DNA from 3 places in the Ruegeria sp. AO1 genome. Region 2 is predicted to be linked to each of the others. Evidence: riboswitches for the same ligand, from Rfam matches in the RefSeq annotation. Region 2 holds a riboswitch; each other region holds the start of a gene.
What was found. Region 2 has a riboswitch for cobalamin ahead of ACR3FB_RS11055 (DUF1636 family protein). Riboswitches for the same ligand answer to the same signal wherever they lie in the genome.
Positions count from the first base shown of each region.

Region 1: it holds a riboswitch for cobalamin, as region 2 does, so the genes downstream of both, ACR3FB_RS02210 (hypothetical protein) here and ACR3FB_RS11055 (DUF1636 family protein) in region 2, are expected to answer to the same signal.
Region 3: it holds a riboswitch for cobalamin, as region 2 does, so the genes downstream of both, ACR3FB_RS23130 (DUF1636 family protein) here and ACR3FB_RS11055 (DUF1636 family protein) in region 2, are expected to answer to the same signal.

Region 1 is NZ_JBQFJC010000001.1:444,035-449,506, reverse strand. It holds gene rsgA (ribosome small subunit-dependent GTPase A) at 1-801, shown strand, start outside; gene ACR3FB_RS02215 (alpha/beta hydrolase family protein) at 845-1,702, opposite strand; cobalamin riboswitch at 1,863-2,082, shown strand; gene ACR3FB_RS02210 (hypothetical protein) at 2,171-2,578, shown strand; gene ACR3FB_RS02205 (protein-tyrosine phosphatase family protein) at 2,575-3,078, opposite strand; gene ACR3FB_RS02200 (DNA polymerase III subunit gamma/tau) at 3,352-5,109, shown strand; gene ACR3FB_RS02195 (YbaB/EbfC family nucleoid-associated protein) at 5,342-5,472, shown strand, end outside.
Region 2 is NZ_JBQFJC010000001.1:2,228,296-2,233,767, forward strand. It holds gene ACR3FB_RS11035 (TolC family outer membrane protein) at 1-603, opposite strand, end outside; gene ACR3FB_RS11040 (protein-L-isoaspartate O-methyltransferase family protein) at 698-1,351, opposite strand; tRNA gene ACR3FB_RS11045 (tRNA-Cys) at 1,573-1,646, shown strand; gene ACR3FB_RS11050 (NAD(P)-dependent oxidoreductase) at 1,686-2,639, opposite strand; cobalamin riboswitch at 2,783-2,986, shown strand; gene ACR3FB_RS11055 (DUF1636 family protein) at 3,070-3,450, shown strand; gene cobW (cobalamin biosynthesis protein CobW) at 3,447-4,502, shown strand; gene cobN (cobaltochelatase subunit CobN) at 4,508-5,472, shown strand, end outside.
Region 3 is NZ_JBQFJC010000002.1:1,114,239-1,119,710, reverse strand. It holds gene ACR3FB_RS23145 (carbohydrate kinase family protein) at 1-365, shown strand, start outside; gene ACR3FB_RS23140 (D-lyxose/D-mannose family sugar isomerase) at 384-1,049, shown strand; gene ACR3FB_RS23135 (hypothetical protein) at 1,388-1,876, shown strand; cobalamin riboswitch at 1,911-2,115, shown strand; gene ACR3FB_RS23130 (DUF1636 family protein) at 2,222-2,569, shown strand; gene ACR3FB_RS23125 (ABC transporter ATP-binding protein) at 2,566-3,342, shown strand; gene ACR3FB_RS23120 (ABC transporter substrate-binding protein) at 3,355-4,305, shown strand; gene ACR3FB_RS23115 (FecCD family ABC transporter permease) at 4,307-5,317, shown strand; gene ACR3FB_RS23110 (response regulator transcription factor) at 5,326-5,472, opposite strand, start outside.

The DNA.
Region 1 (5,472 bases), 1.8 Mb from region 2:
GATCGGCGCAGCCTCTTGCAACGCCGTGCTGCCGGAACCGGGGCCGAGGCGCAGTTGATCGCAGCCAATGTTGACGTGCTGTTCATCGTCAGCTCGTGCAACGCGGATTTTAATGTGCCCCGGCTCGAACGGTATCTGGCGCTGGCGCATCAGGCGGGCTGCTATCCTGTCGTGGTTGTGACCAAAGCAGATAGCTACTCGGACCCCGCAGCCTATGCCAAGCAGGCCGAAGCGCTGGCACCGTTTTTGACAGTCCTGACGGTCAACGCGCATGACGCGTTAGACCTGCAGCAGGTTCTGGCATGGTGTCCGGCGAGTCAGACAGCGGCTTTGGTCGGGTCATCCGGGGTTGGCAAAACAACGCTCGCCAACGGAATGACCGGTCAGGATCAGGCAACTGCGGCAATCCGCGAGGATGATGCGCGAGGCCGCCACACCACGACGTCTCGCGCCTTACATCCGATGCAAAATGGCGGTTGGCTGGTCGACACCCCCGGCATGCGCGCCCTGCGCCTGCTCGACGCGCAGGACGGGGTGGACGAAGTGTTCTCGGACATTCTGGAGCTGGCCCAAACCTGCCGGTTCTCGGATTGCCAGCATGAGGCCGAGCCCGGTTGCGCTGTGCAGGCGGCGATTGAAGCAGGCACACTGGATGCAGATCGGTTGGAACGCTGGCGCAAGCTGAGGCGCGAGGATCAGCGCAACTCTGAGACCGTGGCCGAGGCGCGGGCACGCGACAAGGCTTTCGGCAAGATGGTCCGATCTGCGATGCACGGAAAATCCGCGCGGCGCGGCAATTGAAACACGGGCTGAAAAAGGGGCGTCGGTCCGCCGGCGCCCCCCATCAAGCGATCAATCGTGGCCAGAGCACCGCATTTCGGCGGGCAAACACACCGATATGGCCGATCTCCCGAACACCAAACTCTTCCGGTGACAACAGGTGACGGCGTGCTTTTGGACCATAAAGCTCGGCCAACCGCCAAACGGCAGCTTCTGGGACCATCTCATCATCTGTGAAGGCAAAAAGGTCGACGGGAACGTCAGCATCCTGCCACGTAGCTTGCGGCAGTGTGTCTCCGATCTCGGGCAGATAGCTTTGCGGCGCGGTGCACCATTTGCGCCATTGCCAATAGACCTTAGGCGGTAGGTCTGTTCCAAACCCAAGTGCCTTGCCCGGCAAATACCCCAGGCCGCTCACGACCAGAGGCACATGCCCATACCAGAACAACCCGGCCAGAGCGCGGTACGGCCAAGGATGATCGCCCAACTTCACAAGGCCAGAACAGACGCAGATCATGCGATCAATCTTGTCGATATCCGGCTGCACTGGCCCCAGCATCCCTCCAAGCGAATGACCAACAGACCATTGCTGCGACAGCGGGAACCGTCGGCGCATCTCGGCCCGCGCGGCGGGCATGTCCTGCAACGCCCAATCCGCCATCGAGATCTTCGACCGACGCTGTGGCCCCGATTTCGAATGACCGAATTCCCGGTAGTCATAGATCAGACAGGCGATATCCCGATCCGACGCCAACCACTGTGCGAAATGCTTGTAGTAGTCACGCAGAACTCCCGTCGCGCTGTTGACCACCACTACGGTTTCGGGCTGCGCCACGGGCCGGTAGATCCGCCCGGACAGGGCGCCATCCCCCACCGGGATCTGAACATCTTCGATCAGCACTGTATGGTTTGAATCCAACATGGGTATCCTCGGCGGAAAACTGAACTGATGAGTTCATATTGCAACTTGACCCCAGACAGCCCATGCAAGTCAACTGCGATCCCGCTTGACCACGCGTCCACTTCGCGGCTCGGCTTTCCGCAACGCAGAAAGTTCAACTTGACTCAGAATGGTTATGAACGCTAGCGATGGTTCGATGGTTCTCGGCTTTCACAAGACGTCGGGATGAAAAGGGAACACGGTGCGGTTTTCCCCGGCTTGATCGGGTCAAACCAAGTCCGCGACTGCCCCCGCAACTGTAAGCGGTGAGCGATGTCGAAAAGCCACTGGCCGAAAGGCCGGGAAGGTCGGCAGAGCAGTGACCCGCAAGTCAGGAGACCTGCCATCGTCAACATAACCCAAACTCGGGCGGGGTGTCCGGGCAGGCCGTGACAGACCCTATCTGCCCCACCTGATCCCAGCACCAGTCCACCGCGCGGAGGGCGCAGGATGATCTGGAAGACGAAGACACATAGGTTCTCAGCAACCATCTGCCAACATACCGGCAAGACTTGCCCTGCATTGGCACGGCTGGCGCGTTCGATGGTTGACGCACTGGACCAAGCCGGTCCGGCGACCACATCGGATTTCGCAATCGAAGGCAGCAGCGACCTGACCCATTGCACGGACGGCTGCCACGCCCGGTTTCGGGCCAGCCAGTCTCGGGTGCGGGTCTATTGCGGAGCGGACCCTAATGCCGACAGCGAGACCCTCCATCGCTACGCCGACCTTATGTTCGGAACCGAAACGAGCAGCCTGCCTAGCGCAGCGATGACATCCCTGCCCTGCGCCATGCTCGAGGCATCAGTGATTGCGCCGCGCAAACCGGCCCCGGCGGAACTGCAACTGTCGGCTTAAGAATCCGCCAAAACTCGGGCGGGCAAGATGGCCCAGTGCTTCTGCGCATCGGTTTCGACTGCGCAGGGGCGCAGCTTGCGCAACCGGTCCAGCGCTTGGATTGGAGCCTCACCGCATTCGATCATCAATCTCAGCACAACCATGCCAGAGCGACCGCATCCGCCCTGACAATGGACAAGCACGCGCCCTCCGCCAGACAAAGCCTGACGCGCCGCGGCACTGACATCGGGCCATTGCGCATCAACCTCTGACGGTGGCACGCCGAAATCCTGAATCGGCAAGTGCACCCAGCGGCTGGCGCGACCCTGAACGTCGCGGCCAAAATCGCGGGCTCCGAACTGGACCAGCTCGGCCTCGGTTGTCATCGACAACACGAGGCCCGGCTTCCAATCTCCGATCGTTTCAAGGTCGCCTGCATAGTCGCCGCCCTTTCCCGGCATCGACGTCAGGGCAAGTGTGCCCCCGCCCACTTGCAAAGCATGAATGACCAAATTCGTCATGACAGCATCCCCCCGGAAGCGTTGATCCTGACTTTAATGCGTTTCGGGTTTTATCTGAATCACCCTGCGACACGAATGTCCCGAGAACGCCGCAGGCGTGGCAGGGTATTCGTGTCTCAAGTTAAACCCGAAACGCTCTAGGCTTGAGTCACAATCCGCAGAGTGTACCCCTGACGCGCCGGTTTCCAAAACAAAATCGTTCTTCAACTCATGTGGACGCGGGCGGCGCAGGCCTCTACGCTGCGGTGACGTCCCGAATCCGCCAGAGCAGACATGACCGACTCAGACAGCCCCGCCTATCAGGTTCTCGCCCGCAAATATCGCCCGGAAACCTTTGCCGATCTGGTGGGTCAAGATGCGATGGTCCGCACGCTGAAAAACGCGTTCGAGGCGGACCGCATCGCGCAAGCCTTTGTCATGACGGGCATTCGTGGAACCGGCAAAACCACGACCGCGCGGATCATTGCGAAAGGCATGAACTGTATCGGACCGGACGGAAATGGCGGCCCCACGACCGAACCTTGCGGCCAATGTGAACACTGCGTTGCCATCATGGAAGGTCGCCATGTCGACGTGATGGAGATGGACGCCGCCAGCCGCACCGGCGTCAATGATATTCGCGAGATCATCGACAGTGTCCGCTACCGCGCTGCCTCGGCCCGCTACAAGATCTACATCATCGATGAAGTCCACATGCTGTCGACCAGCGCCTTCAACGCGCTGCTCAAGACGCTCGAGGAGCCGCCGGCGCATGTGAAGTTCATCTTCGCCACAACCGAAATTCGCAAGGTTCCCGTCACGGTTCTGTCGCGCTGCCAGCGCTTCGACCTGCGCCGGATCGAACCCGAGGATATGATCGGCCTGCTGCGCAAGATCGCCTCGGCGGAGAGTGCTGAGATTGCCGAAGACGCCTTGGCGCTGATCACCCGTGCTGCCGAGGGATCTGCTCGCGACGCGACCTCATTGCTCGATCAGGCGATCTCGCACGGGGCCGGAGAGACGACGGCAGATCAGGTACGCGCGATGCTAGGCCTGGCGGATCGTGGCCGGGTTCTGGACCTCATGGACATGGTCCTGCGGGGCGATGCGGCAGGGGCGCTGACCGAGCTTGGTGGCCAATATGCCGAAGGGGCTGATCCACTAGCCGTGCTGCGTGATCTGGCCGAAATCACTCATTGGGTTTCGGTCGTGAAGATCACTCCGGACGCAGCCGAAGACCCTACTGTTTCCCCGGATGAACGCGCCCGGGGCCAGCAGATGGCTGAGGCCCTTCCCATGCGGGTACTGACTCGGATGTGGCAGATGCTGTTGAAAGCGCTTGAGGAAGTTTCAGCCGCCCCCAACGCCATGATGGCTGCCGAAATGGCTGTGATCCGCCTGACTCACGTGGCCGACTTACCCAGCCCGGAAGAGCTGATCAAACGGCTGCAGGATACGCCTCCGCCCCCCAACGGCGGCCCAGGCGGCGGGACGCCAATCCAAAGCAACGGAGCGGCCCCGGTTGAAGCCCGCGCCGCTACAAGCTACGACCCTGCGCCACGCGGGTCCGGCGGCGCACCAGTCGCCGCTTTGGCGCAAGACACGCAGACCGCATTGGCGCGATACCCGAGTTTCGAACATGTGGTCGAGCTGATCCGGAACAACCGAGACGTCAAACTTCTGGTCGAGGTCGAAAACGGCGTGCGGCTGGTCTCTTACCAGCCGGGACGGATCGAGTTCACCCCTTCAGCGCAAGCCCCGACTGATCTTGCACCACGGCTGGGATCGGCCTTGCAACGTTGGACTGGCAACAGATGGGCGGTGTCCATTGTATCGGATGGCGACGCTTCGACGATCGCCGAAATCCGCGATAAAGCCGAACTGGCTCTGAAAGAAGAGGCCACGGCACATCCGCTGGTTCAGGCCGTTCTGGCAAGTTTCCCCAAGGCCAAAATCACCCGTATCGAAACACCGGAACAACGCGCCGCCCAAGTCGAGACCGAAGCCCTGCCCGAGGTCGAAGATGAATGGGATCCTTTCGAAGAAGACTGATCTCTATACAAAACCAAACCCTCCCGCGCCCGCCACGGGCAATCGGCTAAAGCCGATCACCCTGGGCGGCCTTGGGCCCGGCAGCGCTCGGGCAAAGCCCGAGCGCTGCCGGGCCCAACGGGAGCAAAGGTCTTGCCAAAGACCTTGACGACAGGCGGGAGCGCGCTCTGCTCTTGTGTCACCACGGTGACCCCCGTATCTAGGCACAAACCGTACTTACAGGAGAAGCAACATGCTCAAAGGACTAGGCGGCCTTGGCGATATGGCCAAGATGATGAAATCCGCGCAGGATCTTCAGACCAAGATGACCGAGATGCAGGAAGAGCTGAACAACCTGACGGTTGTCGGTGAATCCGGCGCAGG
Region 2 (5,472 bases):
GCGCGAACTGGCCAGCTGCGCCTCAGAAAGAGCCACGTCAGTCCGCGTGACTTCACCCACTTCGAAGCGGTCGTTCGAGGCCCGAAGTTCCTCGCTCGACAGATCGACGTTGTTTTGCCGAATCTGAACTGTTTCCTCTTGAAGGAGAACGCTCAGATACGCGGTTGCGGCCCGGAAAAGAACTTGCTGTTCGATATCAATCAGCGACTGGCGCGTCGACAGAACCGTTTCTTGTGCGGACTGCTTGCCCAGCACCGATGCCCCGCCATCATACAAAAGCTGGCTGAGCGTCAGACCCGAGAAGAATCGCGACGGGTCGGTACTGGTTCTGACACCGCTGGTCCGGGTTCTCGTGTAATCCTGACTGACCTGTACCGTCCAGTTGATGATCGGGCGCAGCGCGGAAAGCGCAATTGCCACGTCTTCATCCGCCGCCCGCAACAGGGCTCGGTTCTGTTCCAGCAGACCGCTGGTGTTATACGCTCCGATGAACGCATCTGTCAGGTTGTCAGCCCAGACGGCCCGTCCGGGAACAGTACTCAGGGCAATGGCCGCAGTCACTGCAAGCGCTTTGACCAGCTTTCCCGCTGTCTTTCCACGCATACCAAATCCTCTCAAATCGAAATTACGCTGCCTCTCCGGCAGTTTGCGTCTTTATGTTCAACTAATCAAGGTGGTGGAAACAACAGTCAGCGGACTATAGCGAAAATGCACACTCTTGGGAAAAACCGTCCAAAACCAGCGCACTGGCGTTGAAGGCATCCCGCCAACTGACCACACCACCGGCCTTGCGACCTATGCGAACCGTACCCAGTCGCCCATCCACAAACAGACAGGCGATCCGGCCCTGATCCTTCAATTGGTCCAGTACCGTGTCGGGCACCTGTTCGACACCGCCTTGTATCATAATCACGTCATAAGGGCCATGCTCGGCAGCCCCTTCTCCAAGAGGACCTACATGGATGACGGCATTATCGACGTTTTCTTCCGTCAGCACGCTTTGCGCCTCAGAGGCAAGATGTTCGTCGGATTCGACGCCTACCACCAGCTGCGCCATTCGAGCGGCGATTGCGGTCGAATACCCGTAGGCCGACGCGATATCGAGGACCATTTCGTCATTGGAGATATTCAGCGCATCCAACATCTTGGCTAGAGTGCGCGGCTCAAGAATGCAGCGGTTGTTGCCCAGATCGATCAACCCTTCGACATAGGCCGCTTCGCGCTGTGCAGTTGGCACAAAGCTTTCACGCGGAACGGACAGCATCGCGTCGATAATTGGAAACTTGGTCACATCCGAGGGTCGTACCTGCGTATCAACCATGGTGCGGCGCCGGGCTGCGAAATCTGACATCTGATCTCTCTTTTCAATCCCTTGGGTATTTGGCTTGTGCCACACTCGACCTGACTCGACAACGGCCCAGATGCCGCAAGCCTGGTTCACGATCCGTTTAGACCAGCCGCACACAAATATTGATTTGCGGCCCAAAATCGACGGCAATCCTCTGGACGCCCCCGATGAAAGCTGCTAAAACGCCCACCACACCACGGCAAGTATTTGATTTTACTTGAAAAGGCGAGTTGGCGGAGTGGTGACGCAGCGGATTGCAAATCCGTGTACACCGGTTCGATTCCGGTACTCGCCTCCACATCCCCCTCCTTTAAATACCGGCTCCGGAATTCAGTTTTCAGGAGGAACGCCCCTGAGGCACAACCTCGTAACCTGGTTCTTCCGGCTCATCGTCCAGCATTTCCGTAGGAAAACCCGGTGCGCGGATGTCCAGGCCTGTGGCCTCTTCCAGACGTTTTATGATGTTTGGCGACAGCTCACGCTCGCCAAACCGGGCGATGCCATCCTCAAAGATCTTGATCATCACCGGATTGATTTCCAGCGGAACACCGGCGCGGTCGGCGACGTCCTGAAACAGGCCGATATCCTTTTTCACCAAATCCATAGTAAACGAAATATCGCGCGAGCCGTTCAAGATCACCTGGCTTTCGGTTTCGTGAACAAACGAGGTCCCTGACGAGATTTTGATGGCCTCGTAGGTGGTGTTCAAATCCATCCCGGCGGCCTTGGCGGTGACCAGCGCTTCAGCACAAGTGATCAGGTTGGCTGTGGCCAGATAGTTGGTCAGCACCTTCAGGACCGAGGCTGAGCCGAGCTCTCCGGTGTGCAGAACCCGCCGACCCATGGTCGTCAAGAAGGGCAGAATGCGTTCGAACGTATCGCGGTCGCAGCCAGCGAAGATAGAGATATTGCCCGTCGCCGCACGGTGGCAGCCACCCGAGACAGGGCAATCGACGGCGGCCCCTCCGCGCTCCAGAACCAAGGCACCCAGCCGCTTGACCTCAGCCTCGTCAGTGGTGGACATCTCCATCCAGATTTTACCGGGGCCAACTTCGGGCAGCATCTCCTGCATCACCGCGTCCGAGGCCGCTGGCGACGGCAGGCAGGTGATCACGGCATCGCATTCGCGCATCATCTGGGCCGGGTTTTCAGCCGCTTTGGCCCCCTGCGCGACAAAACCCTCAACCAGATCGGAGCTCAGGTCATGAACCGTCAGGTCGATTCCATTGCGCAGCAATGACCCTGACAGCTTACCGCCCACATTCCCAAGCCCGATAAAACCTACTTTCATGGATTTCGCCTCCGTTTACGATTTGAGGCCATGCGACCATGCATCAGCGCCATGTTCATGCCGCCTAGCGACGCTGGCAGGTCGCTTTTCAACGTGCCGCAGCGGTCTGAGCTGCATCACGCTTGACAAGCTGCGGGTGCGTGCCGCATGAGCCTCGTGTTGGTGTCTGTGCGAACAGATGAAAAGGGAATGCGTCAACGGGTTTTCCGCCAAGCGCAGCCGCCCCCGCGACCGTGACCGGAGAGGATGCCCAAGCCACTGGCGAAAAGCCGGGAAGGCGGGACATCCGACAGAGTACGCCTCTGACATCCGCAAGCCGGGAGACCTGCCAGCGCCCGAAGATGAAACCGGACGGGGTGTTCCGGTGTCGGGTCAAGGGACCCGCATGAAACCCCGTCCCCCACGATGAGGATTTGGGGGGATGAGAGACATGACCGAGACCGCTCCGGTCGAATTACTGGTTTGCACCACCTGTCGTCGCGGGCTGCCCGCTGAAGACGATGCGAAACGCCCCGGCACCCTGTTGCACAAAGCGCTTGAACAGGCGGACCTACCGGAAGGGATTACCCTCAAAGCCGTGGAATGCTTGTCCAACTGCAACGAGGGCTGTTCCATCGTGCTGCGTGGCGGCCCGGATCGCTGGACCTTTGTCTATGAACATTTGAACGAAACCGACCATGTCGACGTGATCGTTGACGGCGCCACCAAGTACCTCGCGACCGAAGATGGTCTGGTCAAATGGCGTGAGCGCCCTGAACACTTCCGCAAAAACTGCGCAGCCCGTATTCCCCCGATTGGAGCCCTGAAATGAGCAACTTGGAAAAACTCCCCGTCACCGTGATCACTGGCTTCTTGGGCTCGGGCAAAACAACTCTCGTTAAGCACCTGATGCAGAACCCGCAAGGCAAGCGTCTGGCCGTGGTTGTTAATGAGTTCGGCGATGTCGGCGTCGATGGCGATATCCTGAAATCCTGCGCGATCCCGGATTGTCCGGTGGAAAACATCATGGAACTGGCGAACGGCTGCATCTGCTGCACTGTGGCCGATGATTTCATCCCGACCATCGAAGCCCTTATGGCGCTGGAGCCGCGCCCCGATCACATCCTGATCGAAACCTCGGGCCTCGCCCTGCCCAAGCCGCTGCTGAAGGCGTTCGACTGGCCCGATATCCGATCGAAAATCACTGTTGATGGCGTGATCGCGCTGGCCGATGCCGAGGCCGTCGCCGCTGGTCGCTTTGCTCCGAATGTCGAAGCGGTGGACGCTCAGCGCATGGCTGATGACTCGATCGACCATGAAACGCCCTTATCCGAGGTGTTTGAGGATCAGATTTCCTGCGCCGATATCATCCTGCTGACCAAGCCTGATCTGGCCGGTCCCGAAGGCGTGGCAAAAGCCAAAGAGATCATCGCCGCCGAGGCCCCTCGCCCGCTGCCCGTTGTCGAAGTGGCCGAAGGCGCCGTGGATGTGCGCGTCGTTCTGGGTCTTGAGGCCGCAGCCGAGGATGACATGGACGCTCGTCCTTCGCATCACGACGGTCACCACGATCACGAGCATGACGATTTCGAAAGCATCATCGTTGATCTGCCGGAACAGTCCGATCCTGCCGATTTGGTCGCCAAGATCGAACGTCTGGCCAATGAGCTGAACATCCTGCGCGTCAAAGGCTATGCCGCCGTGCAAGGCAAGCCGATGCGCCTGCTGGTGCAGGCCGTGGGTGCCCGTGTGCGTCATCAATACGACCGTCCATGGGGCCCCGGTGAGGAACGCCGCTCGCGCATGGTGGTGATCGCCGAGCACGATGATATCAAAGAAGCGGAAATCCGCGATATCCTCGCGGGTGTGACCGAGGCCGCCGAGTAAGGCCCATGCACGTCGTCTTCCGCGAAAGCCACGGGTTAGAAGAAACGGAAATCCCAACCGATCTGGGCCAGAGCCCGGCGGATTTGGTGGTGCTGTCCTTCTCGGACAGCGACCTTGGCGCTTTCGCGGCGGGCTGGCATCGCGGTGGCGGGCCGGATGGGCGTATGCCCACGATGCGGTTGGCGAACCTGACGGCGTTGAAACATCCTCTGTCCGTCGACACCTACGTGGAGCAGACGCTGGAGGGTGCGAAGGGCATTCTGATCCGCCTGATTGGCGGCGTGCCTTACTGGGCTTACGGGCTGCAGCAAGTGCTGTCGCTGGCGAAGGCCAAGGGCATCGCGTTGGCCGTCCTACCCGCCGACGGGCGTGAGGACCCGCGGCTGGATGACTATTCCACCCTGCCCGTCTCGACCCTGCGCCGTCTGGCACATCTCTGCGACACAGGCGGCGAAGTCGCGGCACAGGCCGCCTTGGCGCAGATGGCATTGGCGGCGGGGCTTTATGCCGGCCTTGTTATGGGGGCTAAAACCCTGCCCGAATCTGGCGCGTGGTGTCCTGATCGCGGCGTGATCCCGGTTGAGACAGCCTTTTCGGGCGACGCAAAACGTATCGTCGTCACCTTCTATCGCGCCTACCTGACCTCGGCGGACACGGCCCCTGTCGCCGCCGTGATCCGCAGCTTGCGGGATCGGGGGTTCGAGGCTGTGGGTCTCTTCGCGCCCTCGCTCAAAGCACCTGCTGCCGCTGAATGGTTGCGTGAAAACATCGTCGCTCTGAAGCCTTCGGCGATCATCAACGCCACCTCGTTCTCGGGCAAAGGCGCATCGGGAACGTCTCCTTTGGACGCGGCGGGCGTGCCCGTGTTTCAGATGGCCCTCGCCACATCCCGCCGCAAGGCTTGGGCCGAGGCCGAACGGGGCCTTTCCCCTGCCGATCTTGCCATGCATGTGGTGCTGCCCGAAGTCGA
Region 3 (5,472 bases), on a different contig from region 2:
AGGATCTGGACTGGATCATCCCCGGCCCGGAAAACCACGATCAGAAAGTCCCTTTGCTGCTTCAAGCAGGCCCCTCCGCGGTCATCGTCACCCGTGGGAGTGAGGGCGCCTCGGGCTACCTGGCCAACGGTGCTGTGGTCTCAGTCCCTGTCAAAAGGGTGCAAGTTGTGGATACGGTTGGTGCGGGGGACACGTTTAACGCCGGGGTTCTGGCCTCGCTGGAACGGGCTGGCCTGCTGACAAAGCCGGGCTTAAAAGCACTGTCCGCGGATGCGCTACGCGACGCCTTGACCTTGGGCGCAGAGGTGGCTGCTGTGACCGTCTCACGCGCCGGAGCCAACCCGCCCTGGTCGCATGAAATATAGCCCTACGAAGAGTCCGAGATGAAACGATCCGAAATCAACCGTATCAAGACCGAAGCCCAGGCATTCATCAGTTCATTTGGTGCCGTTCTGCCACCTTTCGCAGATTGGACACCTGACCAGATGCGCAGCGCCCAGGCGGACAGTATTCGTGCCCATGGGCTAGGTTGGGATATCACCGATTACGGTCAAGGCAAGTTTGATGAGCTTGGGTTGTTTCTGTTCACCCTGCGCAACGGTAACGTCAGCGATCTGAGCCGGGGACGCGGTATGCTCTATGCCGAAAAACTGCTGATCTCTCGCGACAAACAGCTATCGCCGATGCATCGCCATATCGTCAAAGCCGAGGACATCATCAACCGTGGGGGCGGCGATCTAGTTATGGAAATCTATGCGTCGGACCCCGATGGCGGTATCGACCGCGACAACGCGGTCACCGTTCCCAGCGATGCCTGCCCTGTATCCATACAGCCCGGAGAGCATCTTCGCCTGAAGCCAGGCCAGAGCGTGACCTTGATGCCCGGCATCTGGCACGCCTTTTGGGCGGAAGGTGCGGATTGTTTGATTGGCGAAGTCTCAACCGTGAATGACGACCGGACGGACAACGTATTTGAAGACCCGATCCCCCGCTTTGCAACAATCGAAGAAGACACAGCCCCGGATTTCCTGTTGGTTGCCGATTACTGACTTCATTTGGAATTTCACGCTTGCCTTTTCTGACTATTTTTGTCAATTAACAGCCGGCCCAGTCAGATTCCGTTGGAAACATCGCCCGGTCCCATTTTTGCGACCGAAAGATAACCTGACATGCGAAAATCCCTCGCCGACCTGTTGGCCATGGACGCCGTTGCCAGCCGCTATGGCTGCGCATTGAGACCAAAACTGAGGCAGGCGATCGAGGCTGATCTCACTTTTCCAGCTCGCGCCGCATCACCGCGCCCTTAAACGCCGGTTGATCCCAACACACTTCCGTTAAACGTCCACCCATTGGTTGCGAAAGCCCTCGACCCCAAAAGGGAACGCGCATGAAACACTCGGCATCCGACCACACATTGCCATTCGCCGATTTTGACGGTTTCGAACGCGGTTTGCTGCCTGTCATTCGGCACTTCATCCTTAGCTTCACCGAGCCGGAAACGCAGGCTTGGCAACATGCTTTCACGGTTGCAACCGAACGCTGGGGGCGCGATCAGGGGCTGGTTCTGGCGCAGATGGTCTTCAAAGTCATCAAGGCCACGTTATACATCCGGCCTAGGGGACTAGCCTTCAACGACCCGCTTTGTGTTGAGACGCGGCACGAGCTGACATGTGACGAACGCGCCCTGTTGCGGATGCTGCATCACATGCGCCGCGACGAAACTCCGGCGGCACGCGATGCCTTGAACGAATTGACCGGAGGCTACCCGGACGCGCACCTGATACAGGCCGGTTTGACCCTAGCCAGCCAGTTCCCAACAAATGGCGCCGGACCGGGCCAACCCGCCCGCAGGCCGACCTTACGCGTGGTCGCTTAGCGCGATTCCTGCGCTTGACAATAGGAGCGTGAGCAGACTAGCTGCTTTCGATGGTTCCCGACGGCCTGTGCCTTAGGGATGAAAATGGGAATACGGTGCGGCCCAAAGGCCAATGCCGTGACTGCCCCCGCAACTGTAAGCGGAGAGCGACGCCACAAAACCACTGGCCCCTAAGGTCGGGAAGGTTGGCCGAGCAATGACCCGCAAGTCAGGAGACCTGCCATCACAGATTAACCAACCCGGGGCGGGGTGTCCCGGAAGGAGGCTCGATGGCACATCTGCGTGCTGATGCAACTCATGGCTTTTGCCTTCAATCGGCTTTTGTTCAAGTCGGCGACGCGTGCCATGGCTGATCATTTCGTCCTGATATGCGGCACCTGCAAAGGGCCGATCCCTCCGCACGAGGCGAAGGAAGCGCTGGACGGCCAGCTGCCCGAGGGGTTCTCGACACGTCTGATCGACTGTATGGCCGGGTGCGACCGCCCGATGACAGTCGGGCTGCAGGCCAAGGGCAAGGCACAATACCTGTTCGGCGACATTCAATCCCCTGCCGATCTGAGCGCATTGGCCGAGTTCGCCCATCAGTTTCGGGACAGCAAGGATGGTTGGACCAGCGCCTCGACCCGTCCTTTGGCGCTCTACACCAAAACCCTGTCGCGCATGCCCTGCCTGCCACCGGAGGGCACGGCATGAGCTTTCTGGTCGCTGAAAATCTGGAATACTACGCCCTGAACGGCGATGTTCTGCTGCGCGACACCTCGTTTACGCTTGAGGAAGGCGCGATATTGGCCGTTGCCGGCCCGAACGGGGCGGGCAAAACGACGCTGCTCAACCTCTTGTGCGGCGTCGAAAGGCTGGCTCTGGGGGATGTGCGCATTCAGGGCCAAAGCCTGCGGAAACTGTCGTCGCTGGAAAGGGCCAGACGGATTGCCGTTGTCGGCCAGCAGGAAACCCCCGATGGGCGGCTGCAACTGCGGGACTATGTGGCGTTGGGACAGATCCCGATCAGGGCCGACAAATCCGCCGAGGATCATCAGGCGGACCTGCAGCGCGTTCTCGACACCACCGAACTGTCTCATCTGGCGGACAAACAGATGGCAAAACTGTCGGGCGGAGAGCGCCAACGCGCCCATATCGCACGGGCTTTGGCGCAGAACCCCTCGCTGCTGTTTTTGGACGAACCGACCAACCATCTGGACCCGGATGCCAAGGGGCACATGCTGTCTCTGGTCGCCGAGTTGGGCGTGACGGTTGTGATGATCGTCCACGATCTGGTCATGATCCCCGAATTCGCCAGCCACGTCGCCCTGATGAAGAACGCACAGCTAACGGCCTTCGGCCCGGTCTCCGAGGTTCTGACGCCGGACCGCGTGCGCGAGACATTTGGTGTTGACTATTTGTGTTTCCAGCACGAAGGACGCGTGATCCCCGCGCTGGACATCCGAAAACGAAAGCTTTCATCTTAACAGGAGAGATTGATGAAACTGAAACTCTTGTCCGCTGCGGTCCTAAGCGCGCTGGCGGGCGGCGCTGCCGCGCAAGAGATCACCGTCGACAATTGCGGTGAACCTCTGGTGTTCGACAGCAAGCCCGAGCGGATCGTGGTTCATGACATGAACATGACCGACATGGCCTTTGCGCTGGGTCTTCAAGACAGCATCGTTGGCCTGACCGGCATCACCGGCTGGTACAAAACTAGCCCAGATTTCGACGCGCAGCGCGGTGACATTCCCGAGCTCGCTCCGAAATACCCGACGGTCGAGAACCTCGTTGCGGTCGAACCCGACATGTTCTTCGCCGGTTGGTACTACGGCATGAAACCCGGCGGTGACGTCACCCCCGACACGCTGGAGCCCTTTGGCATCAAGACCATGGTGCTGACTGAAAGCTGCATTCACCTGACCACAGACCGTCCCGAAGCCAGCATGGACCTGCTGTTTGATGACGTTCTGCGTCTCGGCACGGTCATGCATGTCGAACACAAGGCGAACGCGCTGGTCTCGGGCTGGAAAGACCAACTGGCCGCGATCGAGGCCAAAACCGCCGATCTGGAAAAACCCCGCGTCTTCCTGCTGGACGGCCCGGCCGATGCGCCCTTTACCGCAGGCAAATATGCCATTCCCGACGCGATGATCGCAGCGGCTGGCGGCGTCAACGTTACCCATGACATGGACACTAGCTGGGGCCGCACCTCGTGGGAGGCTGTCGCCGCCTCGAACCCCGAATTCCTTGTCCTGCTGGACTATCAAACCGGCAACGGCGCGGCGGATACCTTCAAGTTCCTGCAGGAACACCCGGTGATGTCGCAGACCGATGCAGTCAAGAACGAGCGCTGGATCGGCCTGCGTTACGAAGAGCTGACACCGGGACCGGCAAACATCGAAGCGATCGAGAAGATGGCAACGGCAATGCACCGGGGTAACAGCTAAGATGACGAAAACGGGCCGGGCGGTCCTGTTAGGGGCGGTCATTCTGACCGCCCTTTTGCTGCTTTCGACGATCTACGGAACTACCCCGATCCCCTTGGCCGAGGTTTTCACCGCGATTGGGCTGGGTACTGGCGTATCTGAGGGCGACATGTCCCCTCTGCACCGGATCGTCTTTGACCTGCGCCTGCCCCGCGCGTTGTTTGCGGCAGTGATTGGGGCCGGGCTGGGTGTTGTCGGGGTCGTTTTACAAACGACAACGCGCAATGACTTGGCTGACCCGTTTCTGTTTGGCCTTTCGTCCGGGGCCGCTGCGGGTGCCGTCTTGGTCATCACTGTAACAGGCGATGTTCTGGGCATCTGGACCCTGCCACTTGCGGCCTTTTGCGGAGGCCTGATCGCGTCCGGCATTGTTCTGGCCCTGGTTCAAAGCCTGCGCACCAGTGCGCCAGAGAAACTGATCCTTGCAGGCCTGGCTGTATCTTTCCTGTTTTCGGCCATCACCAACTATCTGATTTTCGCAGGCGACAGCCGCGCCGCGCATTCCGTCATTTTCTGGATGCTGGGCGGCCTTGGTCTGGCCCGGTGGGAGACCTTCCCCCTTGTCGTGCTAGGGCTGACCCTGATCCTGGGCTATTCCCTCTATCGCAGCCGCTGGCTCGACGCGCTTCTGACGGGGGATTTTACGGCCTCAACACTGGGTATTCCAGTGCAAGGCCTGCGGTTTCGGATGTTTCTGGTCGCCGCCTTGGCCACGGCCAGCTTTGTGTCGGTGGCAGGCGTGATCGGCTTTGTCGGCCTGATGGTTCCGCATATCGCCCGAGGCATTGCCGGAACGCTCCACCGCAATCTCTTGATCACATCCGCCGTCGTCGGAGCCATCCTGCTGACGCTTTCAGACATTCTGTCTCGGCTGCTTCTGGCCCCGCAAGAGTTGCCGGTGGGGATCGTTACAACCTCGATCGGGTCGCTATTCGTGTTCCTCTACCTGTTCAAATCTTCACGATCTGACTAGCACGGCCGTCATCCCAAGTTTTGCCGACGCTCAAGCCAGCTTCCCAACTCTTTTTCTGCCGAAAAGATGCTCTCACGGTTCAGTATCTGAGAGGTCATGGCCTTGGAAACCGCACGCACGCGTTTGTTGATCGCGATATCGTTGCCATCCACCGG